One region of the Novosphingobium sp. genome, then DNA from elsewhere that is predicted to be linked to it. Evidence: predicted binding sites of a transcription regulator. Region 1 holds the regulator's gene; each other region holds the start of a gene.
What was found. Region 1 encodes LexA, which represses DNA repair genes until DNA is damaged. Its sites were predicted from a motif close to GTTCCNCNCTTGTTCT; they were not measured.

Region 1 (7,335 bases):
AGGCCGCCGATGGCTTCGCGCTGATCGCGGAGATCAAGAAGGCCAGCCCCTCCAAGGGCCGGATCCGTGCTGATTTCGATCCGCCCGCCCATGCCCGCGCCTATCAGGCCGGGGGCGCGGCCTGCCTCTCGATCCTGACCGACGCGCCCTATTTCCAGGGCCATGAGGATTTCCTGATCGCCGCCCGCGCCGCCTGCACCCTGCCGGTGATCCGCAAGGATTTCATGATCGACCCCTGGCAGGTGGCCGAGGCGCGCTCCATCGGCGCCGATGCCATCCTCATCATCGTCGCCGCGCTGGAAGACGCCCAGATGGCCGAGATCGAGGCCGCCGCGCTGGAACGCGGCATGGATGTGCTGGTCGAAGTCCACAATGAGGCCGAGATGGAGCGCGCCGCGCGCCTCACCTCGCGCCTGATCGGCGTGAACAACCGTGACCTCAAGCGCTTCAAGACCGACATCGCCACCACCGAGCGCCTCGCCCCGCTGGCGCCCGAAGGCACGCTGCTCGTGGCCGAGAGCGGCATCAACAGCCATGCCGATCTGGTCCGCCTCTCGGCCTGCAACGCCCGCACCTTCCTGGTCGGCGAGAGCCTGATGCGTCAGAGCGATGTCGAGGCCGCCACCCGCCAACTGCTGACCGGCGCCTGACCATGGCCGATCTCACCCATCTCGACGCTCAGGGCCATGCCCGCATGGTCGATGTGGGCGGCAAGGCGGAAACCAGACGCCTCGCCATCGCGGAAGGCCGCATCCTGATGGGCCCGGAAGCGCTGGAGGCGATCCGCGACGGCGCGATCCCCAAAGGCGATGTGCTGGCCGCCGCCCGCATCGCCGGGATCATGGCCGCCAAGAAGGTCGGCGATCTGATCCCGCTGTGCCATCCGCTGCCTTTGGATGCCGTCAGCGTGGACTTCGCCTTTGAAGATGACGCCTTGCGCTGCACCGCCAGCGCCAGCCTGACGGGCAAGACCGGCGTAGAGATGGAGGCGCTGACCGCCGTCTCGGTCGCCCTGCTGACGGTCTATGACATGGCCAAGGCCGTGGACAAGGCGATGGGAATCACCGGCATCCGCCTGATCGAGAAACACGGCGGCAAATCGGGCTCATGGTACGCGCCGGGCAGGCAGGCCTGATGCCGCCCCTCCCATTGGCCGAGGCGCAGCAAAAGCTGCTGGCCACCATCACGCCGCTGCCGATTGAAACCCTGCCCATCGAACAGGCTGCCGGGCGCTGGCTGGCGGAACCTCTGACGGCGCAGCGTACCCAGCCCGCCGCCGATCTCTCCGCGATGGACGGCTACGCTCTGCGTGCCGAGGATCTGCCCGGCCCATGGCGCGTGGCCGGCGAAAGCGCGGCGGGCCACCCATGGCCTCACCCCGTCCAGCCCGGTGAGGCAATCCGCATCGCCACCGGCGCCCTGATGCCCCAGAGCGCCGACGCCATGGTGCTTCAGGAAGATGTGACCCGCAATGGCGACCACCTGATCCTGACCGGCGATGCGCCCAATCCTCCCGGTCGCCATATCCGTCGCGCGGGGCTGGATTTCTCGCAGGGCGCGCCCTTGCTGCCCGCCGGAACCCGCCTCGGCCCGGCGCAGATCGCGCTGGCCATCTCGGGCGGTCATGGCAGCGTGGCCGTGCGCCGCCTGCCCCGCGTCACCATCATCGACAGCGGCGACGAGTTGGTGCCGCCCGGCGCGCGCGTGCTGCCGCATCAGATCCCCGCCAGCAATGGCGCGATGCTGGCCGCGATGGTCGGCGCTCTGGGCGCCGAGGTGACGCGCATCGGTCCTGTGCGAGACGATCTTTCCGCACTGGTCGCCGCTCTGGACGCCGCTGGCGAGGCCGATCTCATCGTCACCTCGGGCGGCGCTTCGGTGGGGGATCACGACCTGATCCGCCCGGCCCTGGAAGCATGGGGCGCGCAGCTCGCTTTCTGGCGCGTGGCGATGCGCCCAGGCAAACCCTTGATGCATGCGCAGCGCGGCGGGCTCCATGTGCTGGGCCTGCCGGGCAATCCGGTCTCGGGGCTGGTCTGCGGGCAGCTTTTCCTGCTGCCGATGCTGCGCGCGATGATGGGCGCGAGCGATGTTCTGCCCCGCAAGGTCAGCGCCCGGCTGACAGCCCCCGTGCCCGCAGGCGGCAAGCGGCAGGAGTTTCTGCGCGGGGCCTGGGATGGCGAAGAGGTCACCCCCAACCCCATGCGCGACAGCAGCGCTCTGGCGGCGATGGCGGCGAGCAATTGCCTGATCGACCGCCCGATCAATGCCGAAGCCGCCGAAACGGGCGCAATTGTGGGAATTTATCTGCTGGACACGCATTCCCTCGCTTGACGGCTGAAAAATTGTTGCATAAATGTTCCTTGTTCGTTCGAGAACGGAACGGCAGGAAGGACATCCGCATGCTCACCCGCAAGCAGCACGAATTGCTCCGCTTTATCCAGGTCCGGCTGGAGGAAGATGGCGTGTCCCCCTCTTTCGAGGAAATGAAGGAAGCGCTCGACCTCAAGTCGAAATCGGGCGTTCATCGGCTGATTTCCGCGCTGGAGGAACGTGGCTTTATCCGCCGCCTGCCCAACCGCGCCCGCGCGCTCGAAGTGCTGCGCCAGCCTGAGGATGTGACCGGTGGCCAGCGCGGCGTTGCTGCGGCTGCCCCGCGTGCCACCCCCGCCCCCGCTGCGCCGCTGGCCCGCCCCGCCGCACTGTCTCCGGCACCGGTGGCGGCGCCCCGCCCCGCCAATGACGTGATCGAGATCCCGCTGCACGGCCGTATCGCCGCCGGTGTGCCGATCGAGGCGCTGGAAGGGCAATCGACCTTGCCGGTGCCTGCTGCCCTGCTGGGCGCGGGCGACCATTATGCGCTTGAGGTGTCTGGCGATTCGATGGTCGAGGCCGGCATTTTCGACGGCGATCTGGCGCTGATCCGCCGCACCGAAATCGCCCGCGATGGCGAAATCGTGGTGGCGCTGGTGCGCGGCGAGGAAGCGACGCTGAAGTATCTGCGCCGCGATGGCGGGATGATCCGCCTCGATCCCGCCAATGCGACCTATCAGCCGCAATATTACCGCCCCGGCGAGGTGCAGGTGCAGGGCAAGCTGGCCGGACTGCTGCGCCGCTATCATTGATGGGCAGGGTTGGGAGAGGCTTTTCCAACCCTGGACATGGTTTGATCGGGGCTGGGAGGAGATCGGTTTTGATCTGGCCTCGGATCGGCTCTTGATGCGAACCGCGCTTCATCGGGAGCATGCTCCCATAAGGCGGAGCCCAACCTCAGACCACTCCTGCCAAACCCACGCTCAGGGGCTGTTCTCCTCCTCGCGCGGCAGACGATGCGGCGCGCGCCACCATGGATGGGCGCCCATCGATTGGGCCACGGTGGTCACGCTTAAATGCTCCAGATCCAGTGCCAGTCCGCCACTCCGCAGCAACGCGGCGCGATCGGCCTTGATCAATCTGGGGCGGCACGCGCCATAGAGCTTCTCCGGCGCGACAACGATATCGGCCTGAGCGCAGGCCTGCTCCCATGGCACGGGCTCCGCGTCTCCCTTGCCGCGCGCAATCAGCAGACGCCAGCGCCGCCCGCCCCGGTCGAGATCGAGAGCACAAAAGCCTTCCGAACAACGCGCGCCCTGCCATGTCGCCAGCGGCGTCACCGGGCCTGACAGCCCTGCGGACTCCAGCATCGCCTCGCCAGTGCGGCCACCTTGCCCATCGCGCAGGATCACCAGCGCGCGGCCCGCAATGCCGGTGATGCCGACGTTCCTGCCATCACCGGAGATCAGCACATCGGGCGGCTGCAGCCATGTCAGCGAGACAATCGCCACCAGCGCAGGCACCAGCCCCCACAGCCTCACCCGCCCATGCCACAGCGCCAGCCACAGCATGCCGCCGACAAACAGCCCATAGCGCCATGCGTCCATCGCGGGCATCACCGTCACCGAGGCGGGCCGCTCCGCCGTCCAGCGCGCGATGGCCAGCAGCAGGTCCAGCGATTGCCCGCAAACCCACCACGCAGGCGCCCCCGCCCCCACCAGATCCAGCGCCAGCCCCAAAGCAATCGCGGGCATCGACACAAAGGTGGTCAGCGGAATAGCCACCAGATTGGCCATCGAGCCATAGACCCCGGCACGGTGGAAATAGAACAGCGCCACCGGCATCAGCGCCAGATCAATCACCATGCCCGCCAGCAGGATCATCGCCAGATGGCGCGCCAAGCGCTGCCACCAGCCCTCCTCACGCGGGGCCAGAAAGGCGCGGACCGGCGCGCAATCATGCAGCACCACCAGCGCCAGCACCGAACCGAAGCTCATCTGGAAGCTGGGGCCGATCACCGCCTCGGGCCACAGCAGCATGGTGCAGATCGCCGCCACCGCCAGCAAGCGCACCGTGAAAGGCTGCCGCCCCAGCGCCAGCGCCGCCAGCACCAGCAAGGCCCCCAGCACCGACCGCACCGTGGGCACCTGAGCCCCCGTCAGCAGCGTGTAGAAAATCCCTGCCGCCCCGCCAAAAGCGCTGGCCAGCAGCGGCAGGCGCACCCTCAAGGCCAGCCACGGAAGCAGCGCCAGCAGCCGGATCGCCAGCACATAAACTCCGGCGATCACCGCGCTGACATGCAGCCCGCTCACCGACAGCAGGTGAGTCAGCCCCGAATCGCGCATCGCCTGCTCGTCGGAGGCCGGGATGCCGCCCCGGTCTCCGCTGGCAAAGGCGGCCGCGATGCCTCCCGCCGGTCCGGCCACGCGCGAACGCACGTGATCGGCCAGCGCATGGCGCATGCGGGCCAGCCATGAGTCGCCGGGCGCGGGCGATATCACTTTCACCGGACCGAGTACTGTCCCGGTGGCGGCCACACCATCGAACCATGCCGCGCGGGCCGCGTCATAGCCGCCGGGCAGCATGGGCGCGGCGGGCGGCATCAGCCTTGCTCGCAGTTGCACCACGGCGCCTTCGGTCAGCCCCGGCTGGTCGCGCCCTTCAGGCATGGAGAGTCGCGCCAGAATGGGCCGCCCGCTGCCCGGCTCGGCAAAGGCCAGTTCAAGGCGCAGGCGGTGCTCGGCGGGCTGGGCATAGCGGTCCATCACGCGGGCGGTGATGCGCGGGGTCATCGGCTGGACGATGGCAGGCGTACCGACCATGGCGGATTTCGCCCAGATCAGGCCGCACCCCGCCGCCACGGCCAGCCCCATGCTCATCAGGGCGGCACGCAGATGGCCCAGCGAAACCCCCTGCAACAGCGCCGCAAGCCCTGCCCCCCCCTATACCAAAGGCCAGCACACCATACCAAAGCCAGGCATTGGCAAGCACGAACCACAGGCCTATGCCTCCGCCCAACCCCACGGCCAGCCATGGAAGGCGGTCCGGTCCGGCCTCGTTCAGAAAGTGTTCAAGCCGCAAGGCAGTGCTGGACAAGATCGCGCCGCTGGTCCTATGGCCGTGTTGCAATGCAGCGCCCGCATCGCGCCATAAGCGCGGGGCGCCAGAACGTAGCCCGATGGTGATGCCCGAGCGGCTGGCCATAGGGGGGTAGAGTGACAGGAAGGATGAGTGAATGGCAAGTGTTGGCGTGAACGGTGATGGCTCGGCCACGGATGGCCAGATCATCGCGCGCCCTGTTGTCACCCGTTTCGCGCCCTCTCCCACCGGCTATCTGCATATCGGCGGGGCGCGCACGGCCCTTTTCAACTGGCTTTACGCGCGTGCCAATGGGGGAAAATACCTCTTGCGCATCGAGGATACCGACCGCGCCCGCTCGACCGAGCCCGCGATCGAGGCGATCTTCGATGGTCTGAACTGGCTGGGCCTGGGCGGCGATGAGGCCCCCGTCTTCCAGTTCGCGCGTTCCGATCGTCATGCGCAGGTTGCCGCGCGGCTGCTCGATTCGGGCCATGCCTATCGCTGCTATCTGACGCAGGAAGAGCTGGCCGCCCGCCGCGAGGCTGCCGCTGCCGAGAAGCGTCCTTTCCGCGTCGTCTCCGAATGGCGCGATGCCTCGCCGGACCAGTGGCCCGAGGGCAAGTCCTATGTGGTGCGTGTCAAGGCTCCCCGCGACGGCGAGGTGACCATCTCCGACCGCGTGCAGGGCGACGTCACCGTCGCCAATGCCGAGCTGGACGATTTCGTTATCCTGCGCTCGGACGGCACGCCGACCTATATGCTGGCCGTGGTGGTGGACGACCATGACATGGGCGTGACCCATGTGATCCGCGGCGACGACCACCTGAACAACGCCTTCCGCCAGTTGGTCATCATCCGCGCGATGCAGACAATCGAGGGCGGCTGGGAAGACCCGGTCTACGCCCATATCCCGCTGATCCACGGCTCGGACGGCGCCAAGCTGTCGAAGCGTCATGGTGCGCTGGGCGTGGACGCCTATCGCGACGAGATGGGTCTGCTGCCGGAAGCCGTGTTCAACTATCTGCTGCGTCTGGGCTGGGGCCATGGCGATGAGGAAATCATCAGCCGTGAGCAGGCCATCGCGTGGTTCGACATCGTCAACGTCAACAAGGGTGCCTCGCGCTTCGACATGAAGAAGCTGGAGAACCTCAACGGCCATTACATCCGTGAGGCTGACGACGCGCGCCTCGCCGCGCTGGTCGCCCCGAAGGTGACCGCCGAGACGGTGGACATGGATCTGCTCACCCGCGCCATGCCGGTGCTCAAGGTGCGCGCCAAGGATCTGAACGAGCTGGCGCAGGGCGCCGGTTTCCTCTTCGCCCAGCGCCCGCTGCCCCTCGACGCCAAGGCCGAAAGCCTGCTGACCGAGGATGCCCGCGCGCTGCTGGCCCAGATCCACACGGCTTTCGCGGACGAGGCCGAATGGGCCATCGAACCGCTGGAGGCCCGCCTGAAGGCGATGGCCGCCGACCTCACCCTGGGGCTTGGCAAGCTGGCTCAGCCGCTGCGCGCGGCGCTGACGGGCCAGGGCACCTCGCCCGGTATTTTCGACGTATTGGTTCTGCTCGGTCGTGACGAAAGCCTGGCCCGCATTGCGGCACAGGCAAGCAGCGTCACGGCAGGGCACAGTTAAGGAGAACTGTTGTGGCTGATCTCGCCAAAATCAATCTTGGCGGCACGGAAGTTGATGCTCCTGTGCTGAAGGGCACCGTTGGGCCGGATGTGATCGACATCCGCAAGCTCTACGGCCAGACCGGCGCCTTCACCTACGATCCGGGTTTCACCTCGACGGCAAGCTGCGAAAGCGCGCTGACCTACATCGACGGCGACGAAGGCGTGCTGCTGCATCGCGGCTATCCCATCGGCCAGCTTGCGGAAAACAGCTCCTTCATGGAGACCTGCTATCTGCTTCTCAATGGCGAGCTGCCCAACAAGGATGAA
Region 2 (7,335 bases), 610 kb from region 1:
GAGAAATGGCTGGTCACCTGAAGCTCGACGTAACGGGCCATCAGCCGAACACGCCATGCAGATGCCAGGAGAGATCGCCGGTGCCTTCCTCGACACCATCCCCGCGCCGGAAGATCCAGTAGCGCGCGCCGCCCTCCACCTCCACCCGGTAATAGTCCCTGACCGCCCACATCTCGCCAGGCCGCCGCCACCATTCTCCATGCACGCGTTCGGGGCCGTCACCGGCCACGACCCGATAGGTCCCGCCGCGCCAGGAAAAGCGGCGGGGCGGGTGATCGGGCAACAGCGCGATCACGCTGCTCAGGGGTTCGGGCCGGGCGAGCAACCGGGACGGGCGCGCCCATGCTGGCCAGCCCTTGGGCTCACCCAGGGGCATCATTCGGCGGATCGCCCGCTCAGGCACATCGCTCTCATGAGAGGAGAGGCGGAAGACGGCTTCAGGGGGCACGCGCCCGCTTAGCTGATCGACCAACAGAGCCAGATCTGGCGCATGATCGTCACGCCCCAGCTTGGCTGCCACCATGCTGGCCTGCAGATCCTCAACATGCGGTGCGATCAGCACCATCGTCTCGATGCCGAGACCAGGATCGATGCGCTCGATCCGCGCGACCAGCATGCGGGTAAGGTGCCTGGCGTCTCGGCTCGCCCGCGCGGTGCCGATACCCACCTTCTGCTCGCTGCCATCGACCAGCTGGCAGGTGAGATGGGCAGCGCGCAGCCCAAGGCGCCGCTGCTGGAGTTGGATCACCAGATCATCGACCAGATCGCCGATGACCTGAGCGATCGCATCGGCGGTGCCGATGGGTTCGAGGAGCTGCCGCTTTGCGCTGGGCGTTTCGAAAGCGGTGACCGGCACAATCGGCTCGGCCACCATGCCGCGAGCCTGATCGAGCCGCATAACGGTCGAGAGGCCCAGACGTTTGCCCAGTGGCCCACGCGGCATGGGATAGAGATCGCCGATGCGTTCCAGGCCAAAGCGGGCTGCGGCATTGAGGGCGCCGGTTTCGAGGCGCAGGGCGGCCAGCGGCAGATCGGCCAGCGCGTGGGCTTCCTCCTTTGGTGGCAGCAGGATCATGGACTCACCGCCATAGCGGGCCAGGGCATGGGCCGCGCCCGGTGTCCCCGCTACCGCCACGCTGGCGGTAAAGCCGAGGCGGGAGAGAAAGCGCAGCAGGCGGTGGCAAAAGCGGGCCTCGCCTCCAAAGAGATGGGTGGTCCCGGTAAGATCGAACCACAAGCCATCATGCCCGGAGACAGCTACCGTGGGCGTCCAGTGACCAAGGGCATGGAGGGCGAGGCGTTCAAGCCATGCAGCATCTTCCTCGGGCTCGGCATCGCGGACATCGAGATCGCTCACCAGCGCGCGGGCATGGGCAGCAGCCATGCCGGGGTGGAGGCCCAGATCCAGCGCCAGCGGGCAGGCCGAGGTGATGATCTCGCGCTGGCCGCTGCGGGTGATCAGCACCATGGGGCGAGCCCAGGTCAGGCGCCCGCCCTGCAGCACGGCCATGGGGGAGCTGGCCGAGGGCATCGCCGTGCCACCACCGCCACGCGCGCCTTCATCGGAAGGCATGGCCTTGAAGGGATGATCGGCATGTTCGCTGCGCCGTCCCATCTCGCGCATGGTGGGGCGCTGATGAGCCGGCAGGGCATCGATGGCCGCTGCCTGCCCCACGCCGTTCTGGGTATCATTACGCGCCCAGCGGGCGCCAGGGCGCCAGCCGCCGCCGCGCGGCACCGAGCAGGCGCCGGGGTCGTCGTCGATGGCCGGGGGCGGGAGCGATGAAGAGCGGGTGGGTGCGACGCGATCAGGCCGCGCGGTTGGCCGATCCAGCCGGCGCAATCGCTCGATCGATAGAAAGGGCAGGGCGAGCGAGGCAACCCTTGTCATCACAGGCGTCCAGATCGAGAGAAAAGGGATTGCCGCCACGCTGGCGGGCAAGTTCGACTGACCAGCGTGCCCGGCCGACGCCGGGGTGCGGCAGGGGCGCCGAAGGCAGGCAGCCAATGCGCCAGCGGGTCATGGCGGAAGAGTTCTGGGTGAGCGGGCACTGATCACGCGCGCGATGTCGCCGGTAGAGCAGCATCGGCGTCTGCCCGTCGCTGGCCGCCAGTTGAAGCCGTCTTGTGGCAGTCATATCGGCTGAGCGCACTTCAGCGATGACGCAGGCCAGCGAACCATCGCGCAAGCCGTCCTCGGCGATTGCCAGCACCTCCTGATCTTTCTTCCCCTCCGCATAGAGCAGCCGGGAAGGGCCCAGGCCAACCTGTTCGAGACCGGGGGCATAAAGGTCGAAGCGCGAAACCGCCCAGAGCACGGTAAACCCCGAGCTGGCAAAGCGCGCTGCGATGCCAGCGGCAAAGAGCGTGGCTGCAGCATCATCGCTCAGCTTTGAGGATGCCGCCGCAACCTCATGAAGGCCCGCGCCATCAAGCCCGCCGAAGGCGAGCCGCTCGTCGAGCATCGGCACACCAAAGGGCAGGACCGGCCCCCGGCTCGCACGCGCCGAGGTCAGCTTCGCGCGCAGGGCGTCGAGCTGTTCCTGGCTTGGGGAGGGGAGGGCAGGCTGGGTGGACATGATGGCAAATCGACTCTATCGTTCCCTTTATGTTCTCAAAAGGAAGGGTGCCGCGTCAAGCTGGATGAATCGGCCATCCACAGAGGCTTATGATTTTTGCCTCCGCCACCTTTGGGCGCTGTCGGTGCGTGAATTTTGCGCGCCCAAAAAAAAGGCCGGTCCAAAGACCAGCCCTTTGAAAGTTTGGGAGAGGATGCCTGAAAGGCGATTTTCAAATGCCAGCAATCGCATTTTGCTGCAAACGCAAAAAATCGATCAGCACGTGCGTAAAAAGCGATAGAGCTGCGGAGTTACGGGCTATTCACAGCAAGTTCGCGTGTCGCCTGATGGCATTCACCCTTCTTTCATCTCGCACATGCGAAGAGGCACTCGATAGCGTTTCGGCTGTTCCGAATGGATCACCGCTACGGATATGCCGAGCGCTACGTCTACCTTGGAAAAGCCGCGTAGATCATGGCTTTTCCAGTTAAGCCCATGGCTTCAGTCCATCAGAATCCGGGTCATAACGAGAAGCAGTGCCAGGGATGCGATCGGCATCTGAATGGGCCTCAGGCTGGCGAAATGGGCAGGCGCATTGCCCGCCTTGGCCGCACGATGATCCAGCACGGAAACCAGCGCGAAGCCGATCGCCAGCAAAGCCAGCGACTGGGGCAGCAGGCCTATCCAACCCAGGATGAGAGCCAGCCCGGCTATCGAGACGTAAAGCGCCATCGTCCATAGCTCACTGGCCAGCGACGCCTCGCTCCGGCCAAATCCGAAACCCCGCCTGACGCCGCCGACAAAGGCAAGGATTAGGCAGCCCCAGATCACCGTGAGATTGACCGCCACTCCTCGCAGCGCGGGCGCGAACCAGCTTCCCGCAGCGCCCAGCACGAAAGGCAACATCGGAAGATAGCCGAAGATCAGGCTGTCCGTCGGAATGGCGGTGGGTTTCGAGATGGATTTGCTCATCTGCCTTCCAACGCGTCATCGGGCGGCAAGTTCGCTTGGGCGCCGCCCATGCCGCAGGTGCCTTACAGCATCTCGAGGGGGCTACGCTTGATGGGGCTGGGAAAGCTGCTTTCGAGCGCCGCCATGTCACCGTCAGTCAACTCCAGAGCCGCCGCCGCGCGATTGTCCCGCACATGGTCGATCGATCCTGCCTTGGGGATAGGCAGGATGCCCGGCTGGCGCAGCAGCCATGCCAGAGCGATCTGGGCCGGGCTGGCATCATGGCGGCGGGCAATTTCCTTGAGCATCCGGTGCGAGAGCAGGCGGCCCTGCTCGATCGGGCTATAGGCCATCACCGGCATGGCATGGTCGGCAAGCCACGGCAGCAGATCGAGTTCGGGGGCCCGGCGCGTGAGGTTGTAGAGGATCTGATCGGTGGCGCAGTGCTGGCCACCCTGAGCGATCAGTTCCTCCATATCGCCGATATCAAGATTGCTGACGCCCCAGCGCAGGATCAGACCGGCCTCGACCAGTCTTTCCATCGCCTCGACGGTTTCGCCCAGCGACACATTGCCGCGCCAGTGGAGCAGATAGAGATCGAGGCGATCGGTTCCCAGGCGCTTGAGGCTGGCTTCGCAGGTGGTACGCAAGCGCCGGGCCGAAGCATTCTGGGGATAGGCCTTGCTGACCAGGAAGACCTCGTCGCGCTGACCGGCGATGGCTTCACCAACCAGCGTTTCGGCTGCGCCTTCGCCGTACATCTCGGCGGTGTCGATCAGCGTCATGCCGCGCGCGATGCCTTCGCGCAGGGCCGCGATCTCCTCAGCCCGGCGGGCGTGATCCTCTGCGAGCATCCAGGTGCCTTGGCCCAGGGCGGGGACGGCGGTTCCATCGGGGAGCGTGATCGTCTTCATAGGTGGTGCAACACCTTATCCGGGCATTGGTTCGCCGGATCTACAGGTCTTTGAAAAGCGGCAGGTCTTGCAATTTGGGCGGCTCGTCCTCCAGCAGAGGTTGCCCATCAACCCAGCGATCCTGCCTCCGCTCGACCTCCAGCCTGCCTTCCCAGGTCCGGCATAGATCGAACGCCTGCGTAGCAGAGCCTCCAAGCCAGCGATCCCAATCCTCACGCCGCAGGATCACCGGCATACGGTCGTGAACTTCCTGCATTTGGGGCGATGCCGGCACCATGACCATCGAGTAGCAATTGCCCCACATGTCGGTCGGTCGCCAGATGCCGCCCACCGCGAAAGGCATGTCGCCTGGCAGAGCATACCAGGTGCGGGTCATGCGCCTATCCTCGCCCTGTGGTTCGGCCCATTGGCTCACCGGGATCAGGCAACGCCGCGTTTCGAAACTGCTCTGCCAGAAGGGGGAAGCAAGATTGTCGCTGCGAGCGTTGTTGACTGCCGTGGGAGCCAGCTTTTGTCCTTGCTTGCCGCGAAGTACGCGAGGGAAGCCCCAATTCATCGACTGGGCACGACCGCCTGTGATCATAACACCGGGGTAGCCCTTGACCACCTCTTCGCCGAAATTCGCGCCCGCAGGCACCTCTACCCTGAAAATCTGGGAAATCTCCGCTTTGGCGGTGCGCAGGCGGTAGAGATTACACATGCACAAAAAATGGGCAGGGCAGGATCTGAAGTCAAGCCAACCCCTGAGCGCACGTAAGCGTACGGTCTCCCGCGTGTTGCGGCATTCAGGCTCGGCGCTGATGGACCTCCGGTAAGGAGTCTCTTTCTGGACTCCAGAAGGAGGCTAAGTGAAGGACCGCTTGGAGATCATCGCGCGCACCGAACGGCGCAGGAAGTTTTCGGATGCCGAGAAGACGGCAATCCTCAACGAGGCGGATACAGACGGCGTATCGGTCCGTCAGGTCGCTGAGCGCCACGAGATTGCCGAGAGCTTGATCTATAACTGGCGGTCGGCGCGGCGCCAGGCAGCGGCCATCGCCAGTGAAGCGCTGGAGTTCATTCCTTACGGCGCGATCATTACGACGGAGCCTGCAGTTGCGCCAGCGGTGGCGGGCCCCAAGAAGACGCAGCGACCCGTTTCGTCACCGATGCCGTCAGCGTCAGAGGATCTGATCCGCCCACATCCCGGTGCCCGCCCCGGCGCCATAGACATAGACCTACCGAGCGGCGTTCGCCTGTCAGTAGACAGCTATGTCAACGAGAGGGCGCTGGCCCGCGTTCTGCGTGCATTTCGGGACGTCTCGTGATCTCGCTGGCGCCTGGAACGAAGGTCTACTTGGCAAGCAAGCCGGTCAGCATGCGGCTTGGCTTCGATGGGCTGGCGGCGCTGGTCCGCCCGCTGTTCGCGGTCGAGCCTTACGGCGGGCATGTCTTCCTGTTTCGCAGCAAGAGCGGCAACTACTTGAAGGCGCTACATTGGGATGGGACCGGGCTTTGCCTGTTTGCCAAGCGTTTGGAACGCAGCCGTTTCATCTGGCCGCCACTCATCGAGGGCGGTGTCGTACTGACCCCAGCGCAGTTTGCGCTGCTGATCGAAGCGATGGATTGGCGGCGCACAGTGGCCCCCGAGCCGCCCCGCCTGCCGGTACAGATTTGACGCAATAATCGCCGCATTTCCAGGCTTCCTGCTTGGGTAGAAGGCCGGATTCTGCTACCGGGAAGCGTGTCTCCCGACGATCTCGAACTCCCTACCGATCCCGCAGAACTGCGCGCTTTTGCCGAGACGATGCGCGCACGTCTGGCTGCTTCGGAGCAGGCGCTGGATGCCGAACGGGCGGCCCATGTCGAGACCCGCGAGAAGCTTGAGACGGCCCAGCATTCGATCAAGCTGACCGCGCTGCAGATCGAGAAGTTCAAAGTCCAACTGGCCCGCCTCCGGCGCATGAAGTTCGGTCAGTCGTCGGAGCGCCTTGCTCTTCAGGCCGATCAGCTCGAACTGACGCTGGAGGATCTCGAGGCTGAGCATGCCCATGCCGAGTGTGTGATCGAGGGCCATGTGTCTGAAGATGCCCCGGCCAAGACTGCCCCTCGCAAGCCTCGCCGTGCACCACTGCCCGACCACCTTCCTCGCGATGAGGTTATGCAGGCAGCGCCGGATGCCGACGGCTGTTCCGCCTGTGGGGGCTTAATGGGCAAGCTCGGCGAGGACGTGACCGAAGTGCTGGAATATGTCCCCGGCCGCTTCCGCGTCGTCCGTCACGTCCGACCCAAGCTTTCCTGCAACCGCTGCGATGCGATCAGTCAGGCCCCGGCCCCGGCGCTTCCCGTGCCGCGCGGCCGTGCTGGTCCCGGCCTGCTTGCCCACGTCATCGTCTCCAAGTTCGCCGATCACCTGCCGTTATACCGTCAGTCGCAGATCTACGCCCGCGAAGGTTTGGAGATCAGTCGCTCGACGATGGCGGACTGGCTCGGCCAAGCAAGCTGGTTGCTGCAGCCGCTGGTCGATCGGATCGCCGATCACGTCATGGCCAGCGTGAAGCTCCATGCCGATGACACCCCCGTCCCGGTGCTGGCGCCGGGGACCGGCAAGACGGCGACCGGCAGACTATGGGTCTACCTTCGCGACAACCGACGATGGAGCCACTTGGACAAGCCGGCTGCACTATTCCGCTATAGCCCCGATCGCAAGGGTGAGCGCCCGCGCGAACACCTCAAAACCTTTGCGGGCTTCCTGCAGGCCGATGCCTATGCAGGTTTCGAGCGCCTGTACGCAAGTGACCGCACGCCAGCGCCGATAATGCCGGTGGCCTGCTGGGCGCATGCCCGGCGCAAGCTTAACGATGTCTACAAGGCGGACCCGAACTCAGCCGCGCTGGAGGGCTTGCAGCGGATCGGCGAGCTTTACGACGTCG
Region 3 (7,335 bases), 1.9 Mb from region 1:
CCAGGCCATCCCCACCGTGCTGATGATGCGCGACCTGATCGCCATCGCCCAGACGGGCACTGGCAAGACGGCCGGTTTCGTGCTGCCGATGATCGACATTCTCGCGCATGGCCGTCGCCGCGCGCTGATGCCGCGCAGCCTGATCCTGGAGCCGACGCGCGAGCTGGCCGCTCAGGTTGCCGAGAATTTCGAGAAATACGGCAAGAACCATGATCTGAAGATGGCGCTGCTGATCGGCGGCGTGCAGATGGGCGATCAGGTGAAGGCCCTTTCGGACGGTGTGGACGTGCTGATCGCCACGCCGGGCCGGTTGATGGACCTGTTCCAGCGCGGCAAGATCCTGCTGACGGGTTGCAGCATGCTGGTGATCGACGAAGCCGACCGCATGCTCGACATGGGCTTCATCCCCGACATTGAAGAGATCTGCTCGAAGCTGCCCGCGCAGCGCCAGACCCTGCTGTTCAGCGCGACCATGCCGCCGCCGATCAAGAAGCTGGCCGACAAGTTCCTGAGCAATCCCAAATACATCGAGGTGGCCCGCCCCGCCTCGACCAACATCAACATCGTCCAGCACAAGGTGAAATGCGTTTCGCGCCAGAAGCGCGAAGTGCTGCGTCATCTGCTGCGCACGGACAATGTCTCCACCGCGATCATCTTCGCCAACCGCAAGACCACCGTGCGCGAACTGGCCAAGAGCCTGAAGCGCCACGGCTTTTCGGCAGGCGAAATCCATGGCGACATGGACCAGTCGAGCCGCATCGCCGAGCTGGACCGTTTCAAGGCGGGCGCGATCAACATTCTGGTCGCCAGCGATGTGGCGGCGCGTGGCATCGACGTGAAGGGCGTTTCGCACGTCTTCAACTTCGACACGCCGTGGCATCCGGATGATTATGTGCACCGCATCGGCCGCACCGGTCGCGGCGGGGCGACGGGCCGGGCCTTCACGCTCTATTCGAGCGAGGATGCCGAGGCGATCGCGAATGTCGAGAAGCTGACCGGCGGCGCGATCCCCGAGATCAAGGTCGATCTGGGCGGCGCGACCGAAGAGGACAAGCCGGTGCGCGAGAAGCGCGAGAGCAAGCCCTCTGCCGAGAAGCCCGCTGCCGAAAAGAAGACCCGCGAGCGCAAGCCGCGTGGTGGCAAGGCTGAAGCGCCGCGTGAAGAGATCCGCGCCGAAGAGTCCGTTCGTGAGGCGCCGCGCCGTTCGGAGCGTCAGGACCGGTATCGTGACGAGCCGCGCCGCGAGGCTCCGCGTCGTGAGGATGCCCGTCGGGATGATCGCAGCCGTGGTCGTCAGGATGACCGCCGCTCGCGCTGGCAGAATGACGAGCCGCCGAGCAAGCCGGGTGAATGGAACGGCCCGATTCCGGAGTTCCTGGGCATTTCGGCGCTGGATTGATTTTGGGCGCGAGGGTGGCGTGAAGCTGCCCTCGCGCCGGAAGACGATGGGACGGACCTGACTTAGAGTTCCTGCCTCAAGGATCGGGCGCCACGGCCCTATTGCCGGAAGACGTTATGGGAGCGCGAGGGGGTAACCCCCTCGCATCCACCTGTTACCCCTTAACCGACTTTCCGCACAAAACTGTCCAACACGCGCTTGCGCCCGACGGTATCGAAATCGATCTCCAGCCGGTTGCCCTCCTGCACGGCGACGGTGCCATCCCCGAACTTGTCATGCGTGACCCGGTCACCCGAGCGGATATCGAGCCGGGGCTTGGCCGCGAAGCTGGCCGCGCTGCGAGTGCTCTCGGGAATACGACGCGGGGTGGCATCGAAGGTCTGCGTTGCGGCGCGCTGCCAACCGGGGCCGCGGCTCTGGCTGCGCTCGGGCTTGTCGCGGGCGAGGTGGGCGAAGGGATCGTCGCGCTCGCTCCATTGGGCGCGCCACATGCTGGCGCCGCCGGACAGGCTCGATTCTTCGTTGATGTGATCCTTGGGCAGCTCGGCCACAAAGCGGCTGGGGATCGATGACGTCCACTGGCCATAGATCCGGCGGTTGGCGGCATGCATGATGGTGCAGAGCCGCCGCGCGCGGGTGATCGCCACATAGGCGAGGCGGCGCTCTTCCTCCAGCGATGCCAGCCCGCCTTCGTCGAGCGAGCGCTGCGAGGGGAACACGCCTTCCTCCCAGCCGGGCAGGAAAACATGGTCGAATTCCAGACCCTTGGCGGCGTGGATGGTCATGATGGTGACCTTTTCCGCATCCTCATTGGCGTCATTGTCCATCACCAGCGAGACATGCTCGAGGAAGGCGCCAAGGTCTTCGTAATCCTCCATGGCGCGCACCAGTTCGGAGAGGTTTTCCAGACGCCCCGCTGCCTCGGCGCTTTTTTCGGCCTGAAGCGCGCCGGTGTAGCCCGATTCGTCGAGCATCATGCGCGCCAGATTGGCCGGGCTGTTGACCTTCTCCTCATCGCGCCAGCGGGCGAAGTTGCGCATCAGCGCCAGAATGGTGCCGCGCGCGCGGGCGGGGATTTCATCGGTGTCGCAGATCTGGATCGCGGCGAGGGCGAGGGGGATGTTGGCGGCGCGGGCGAAGCGGTGCAGCTTCTCCAGCGTCTTGTCGCCAAGGCCGCGCTTGGGGGTGTTGTAGATGCGCTCGAAGGCGAGATCGTCGTTGGGCTGGGCGATCAGGCGCAGATAGGCCAGCGCATCGCGGATTTCGGCGCGCTCATAGAAGCGGAAGCCGCCGACGATGCGATAGGGCAGGCCGATGGAGATAAAGCGGTCTTCGAACTCGCGCGTCTGGAACTGCGCACGCACGAGGATGGCCACCTTGGTGAGGGGCAGCCCCTCGCGCTGCAGGCGCTCGATCTCCTCGCCGACGCGGCGTGCTTCCTCGGGCGCGTCCCACACGCCGATCACGCGCAATTTGTCGCCGCCGGTGGCCTCGGTCCACAGCGTCTTGCCGAGGCGCTCGCTGTTCTCGCGGATCAGGCCCGAGGCGGCGGCCAGAATATGCGGCGTGGAGCGATAGTTCTGCTCCAGCTTGATGACCTTGGCGCCGGGGAAATCCTGCTCGAACTTCAGGATGTTGGCCACTTCCGCGCCGCGCCATGAATAGATCGACTGGTCATCGTCACCCACCACGCAGATGTTGTGGCGCGCCATGGCCAGCAGGCGCAGCCAGAGATACTGCACCGAATTGGTGTCCTGATATTCGTCCACCATGATGTATTTGAAACGGCGCTGATACTCCTCCAGCACATCGCGGTGCTGGCGGAAGATCGTCAGCATATGCAGCAGAAGATCGCCGAAATCGCAGGTGTTGAGCGCCAGCAGTCGTGCCTGATAGAGGCGGTAGAAATGCTGGCCCTTGCCGTTGGCATAGGCCTCGCTCTCGAAGGCGTCGACATCGGCGGGGGCCAGGCCCTTGTTCTTCCAGCGATCGATGCAACCGGCCAGCAGCTTGGCGGGCCAGCGCTTGTCATCCACGCCCTCGGCCTGAATGAGCTGCTTGAGCAGGCGAAGCTGGTCGTCGGTGTCCAGAATCGTGAAGTTGGACTGCAGCCCCACCAGTTCGGCGTGACGGCGCAACATTTTCGCCGCGATGGCGTGGAAGGTGCCCAGCCAGGGCATGCCCTCCACCGCCGGGCCGATCAGATGGCCCACGCGCTCGCGCATTTCCCGCGCGGCCTTGTTGGTGAAGGTGACGCAGAGGATCTCGCTCGGCCACGCCAGCTTCAAGGCCACCAGATTGGCCAGACGCGCCGTCAGCGCCGCCGTCTTGCCGGTGCCCGCGCCCGCCAGCATCAGCACGGGGCCTTCGGTGGTCAGCACCGCCTCACGCTGGGGCGGATTGAGGCGGGCGAGCCAGTCGGGCTCGGTGGCGTAGGGGGAGGGCATGGTATCAGTCACACGGGAACGCCTAGGGAACAGGGGCGAGTCTGGCAACCGATAACGCCCGATGAACGGTGCATTCAGGGCCGGATCATGGCGGCCGTGCGACAAAACAGGCTCGGGACCGCCGAAGGGAATCGAGTCGCACAGATTTGAGATGGAGAAACCCCGATGCGTATCATGTCTTATGCAGCCCTGCCTTTGCTGCTGATGGGTTCGGCGCTTTCTGGTGCCGCTCACGCGCAGGGCACTGTTCAGGTTCAGGCCAATCCGCGCGGCGACGAACCGGTGGCGGCCAGCGCCGACCCTGCCGCCGCCAATGACCCCGTTCCGGCCACCCAGCCCAGCGATCCGGGCTATCACGCCGGGCCTTATGCCGGCGCGCTCAGCCCTCCTCCGGCTGATGCGATGAACAAGACCTATCCGGTCTGCTCGGCCCGCGTGCATGATTCCTGCCGCAATCCCGGAGGTCGATAAGCCCTGCAATCGGTAACAAATGAAAAGGGCATCGCGCTTGCGGTGCCCTTTTCGCATTGACAAAGCCGCGCCTTGGATGGAGCGAAGGCGCATGCACACCCCCCTGAAGCCCCAGCCGCACCCCTTGCGCCAGAACGCCCGCATTCTGCTTGCTGCCCTTGTCGGCACATCGGTGGAATTTTACGACTATTACGTCTTCGCCACGGCGACGGCGCTGGTCTTCGGGCCGATGTTCTTTCCCAAGGTTGCGCCCTCCGTGCAGCAGATCGCGGCCTTTATGGTGTTCGGCGGCGCCTTTATCGCGCGGCCCGTGGGGGCCATCGCTTTCGGCCATTTCGGCGACAGGATCGGGCGGAAATCGACGCTGGTGGCCTCGCTGATGCTGATGGGGGCCTCGACGGTGGCGGTGGCCTTCCTGCCTTCCTATGAACAGGCCGGGCTGCTGGCGCCGGTGCTGCTGTGTATCTGCCGTTTCGGTCAGGGCTTCGGCCTTGGCGGCGAGTGGGGCGGCGCGGCCTTGCTGGCGGTGGAATATGCTCCGCCGGGCTGGAAGGCGCGCTTTGGCTGCGCGCCGCAATTGGGAGCGCCGGTCGGGTTCCTGTGCGCCAATGGCCTGTTCCTGATCCTTGGCCTGACCATGAGCGATGCCGATTTCAAGGCATGGGGCTGGCGCGTGCCGTTCCTGCTCTCGGCGCTGCTGGTGGCGATTGGCCTGTGGGTGCGCCTGAAGATTGCGGAAACGCCCGAGTTTCAGGAGGCGCTCAAGCATGAGGCGCCCCCCGCCGTGCCGCTGGGCGTGCTGCTGAAGGATCACTGGCGCGGCTTGCTGGCGGGCAGCGCGGGCGTGGTGGCCTGCTTTGCACTGTTCTACCTCTCCACCGCCTTTGCGCTGGCGCAGGGGGCGGGGCCTCTGGGTTATGGGCGGCAGAATTTTCTGGCGGTGCAGCTTGCCGCCAATCTGTTCCTGACCGCCGGGATCATCGCCGCCGCCATCTGGTCGGACCGCTATTCAGAAGGCAAGGTGCTGGCCTGGGGCGCCGGGCTGGGCGCGGTGATCGGCCTGTTTTTCTGGGCGGGCCTGTCCTCGGGGCATCTGGCCGTGACCTTCGTCACCCTGTCGGTGACGCTGTTCGTGATGGGCATGTCCTATGGCCCGCTCACCGGCTGGCTGACCGAGCTGTTCCCGGTGTCGGTGCGCTATTCGGGGATTTCGATGGCGTTCAACGCGGGCGGCATCATCGGCGGCGCCTTCACCCCCGGCCTGGCCCAGAGCCTGGTGGACCGCCATATGGGCAATTTCATCGGCCTGCTGCCCGCCGTGGCGGGGGTGGTCACGCTGATCGGTATCGGCTGGGCGCGCGGCCAGCGCGCCCGGCTAGCTTTGGCTTAAGCCTCGGGAGCAGCTTCGCTCTTCGGGGCCTCACTCGGTTCCGGGCGCATCAGGGTAAGGCAAGCCTTGCCCACCACGCGCTCGACCATCACCTCGAAGCCGCGCACACGCGGGGCCTCGCGCGCCTCGGTCTCGATGCAGACCCAGGTGCCGTCATGCATCCAGCCCAGACGGCGCAGCTTGTCGATGGCGACGACGCCCGCGCTGGTCTTGTAGGGCGGATCGAGCAGGATCAGATCGTAGGGCTGCTTGGCCACGCCCAGCGCCATCACCGAACCCACGCGCACGTCACATTCCTTCTGCGCGTGCAAATTGGCGATGTTGCCGCGAATCGCGCGGATCGCCGCCGGATCCTGCTCGGCGAACATCGCATGCGCCGCCCCGCGCGACAGAGCCTCCAGCCCCAGCGCGCCCGAGCCGGCAAACAGATCGGCCACGCGCAGCCCTTCAAAGCTGCCGAGGCGCGAGGTCAGCATAGAAAACAGCGTCTCGCGCGTGCGGTCGGCGGTGGGGCGGGTGGTATCGCCCTCCGGCGCGAGCAGCTTGCGCCCGCGCCATTGCCCGGCAACGATCCGCATCAGGCCTTGAGCCCCTTGCGGAACTGCTCGACCACATTCTGCGGCAGCGCCACAGCCGCGCCGCGCGGCAGATCGCCGAGCAGGAACGGGCCGTAAGCGATGCGCAGCAGGCGGCTGACCTGCAGCCCCAGATGCTCCAGCACGCGGCGCACTTCGCGGTTCTTGCCTTCGGTCAGCGTCACCTCGATCCACTGGTTGCGGCCGGTGCGGCGCTCCATATTGGCGTTGATCGGGCCGTACTGGAAACCGTCGATCTCGATGCCCTGCATCAGCTCCTCGAGCTGCGGCTGGCTGATGTCGCCGAAGGTGCGGGCGCGATAGGTGCGCGGCACGCCGCTCGACGGCAGTTCCATGGCGCGCTTCAGCTCGCCATCATTGGTGAGCAGCAGCAGCCCCTCGGTGTTCATGTCGAGGCGGCCCACCGGCATCAGGCGCGGCGTGCCGGGCGGCAGCGCATTGCGCAGCGCATTGTAGATGGTCGGGCGACCGGCAGGATCCCGCTCGGCGGTGATCAGGCCATCGGGCTTGTGGAAGGCCCAGAGGCGGCCCACTTCGGGCTCATCCACCGGCTTGCCGTCGACCGTCAGACCCTTCAGCGAGGTCAGGATGGTGACGGGCGTCAGCACCAGTTCGCCATCCAGCGCCACGCGCCCGTCGACGATCATGCGCTCCACCTCGCGGCGGCTGGCGATGCCGGCGCGGGCCAGCAGCTTGGCGATGCGCTCACCCTCGGGATCGATGGCGAAATCCTGGAGGCTGGCGATGCGCTGATAGGGGGTGGGCTCTTCGCGCTGGGGGGGCGCGGTCGCCGCGGCCACGGTCGGAACGGTTGCGGTCGCCGAAGCCACCACGGGGACGCTCGTCGCGACGCTCGAAACCGCCGGAGCGTTCGCCGCCGAAGCCGCTGCGCGGGGTGCTGAAGCTGCGTTCGCCACGCTCTTCGCGCTGGTCGGCGCGGCGGGCGCGCGACTTGTCGCCGAAGGAGCCCTTGGGCTTGTCGCCGAAAGCGCCACGGCGGTCATCGCCATGGGGCTTGTCCCCAAAGCCACC

Region 2: ABDW49_RS10905 (protein ImuA) is a predicted target of LexA. The motif match lies at 2,600-2,615, and genes of this name have one in related genera.
Region 3: ABDW49_RS04910 (UvrD-helicase domain-containing protein) is a predicted target of LexA. The motif match lies at 3,862-3,877, and genes of this name have one in related genera.

What each region holds. Positions count from the first base shown of each region.
Region 1 is NZ_JBCNLP010000001.1:2,962,545-2,969,879, forward strand. Features, by position in the region: gene trpC (indole-3-glycerol phosphate synthase TrpC) at 1-650, shown strand, start outside; gene moaC (cyclic pyranopterin monophosphate synthase MoaC) at 653-1,135, shown strand; gene glp (gephyrin-like molybdotransferase Glp) at 1,135-2,334, shown strand; gene lexA (transcriptional repressor LexA) at 2,403-3,125, shown strand; gene ABDW49_RS13740 (ComEC/Rec2 family competence protein) at 3,297-5,231, opposite strand; gene gltX (glutamate--tRNA ligase) at 5,549-7,027, shown strand; gene gltA (citrate synthase) at 7,039-7,335, shown strand, end outside.
Region 2 is NZ_JBCNLP010000001.1:2,355,660-2,362,994, forward strand. Features, by position in the region: gene ABDW49_RS10895 (error-prone DNA polymerase) at 1-41, opposite strand, end outside; gene ABDW49_RS10900 (DUF6504 family protein) at 41-1,891, opposite strand; gene ABDW49_RS10905 (protein ImuA) at 1,809-2,579, opposite strand; gene ABDW49_RS10910 (DUF3429 family protein) at 3,060-3,530, opposite strand; gene ABDW49_RS10915 (aldo/keto reductase) at 3,593-4,423, opposite strand; gene ABDW49_RS10920 (SOS response-associated peptidase family protein) at 4,464-5,123, opposite strand; gene ABDW49_RS10925 (transposase) at 5,272-5,730, shown strand; gene tnpB (IS66 family insertion sequence element accessory protein TnpB) at 5,727-6,080, shown strand; gene ABDW49_RS10935 (IS66 family transposase) at 6,147-7,335, shown strand, end outside.
Region 3 is NZ_JBCNLP010000001.1:1,036,094-1,043,428, forward strand. Features, by position in the region: gene ABDW49_RS04905 (DEAD/DEAH box helicase) at 1-1,399, shown strand, start outside; gene ABDW49_RS04910 (UvrD-helicase domain-containing protein) at 1,561-3,846, opposite strand; gene ABDW49_RS04915 (hypothetical protein) at 4,012-4,317, shown strand; gene ABDW49_RS04920 (MFS transporter) at 4,409-5,707, shown strand; gene rsmD (16S rRNA (guanine(966)-N(2))-methyltransferase RsmD) at 5,704-6,285, opposite strand; gene ABDW49_RS04930 (pseudouridine synthase) at 6,285-7,049, opposite strand; gene ABDW49_RS04935 (hypothetical protein) at 7,063-7,335, shown strand, end outside.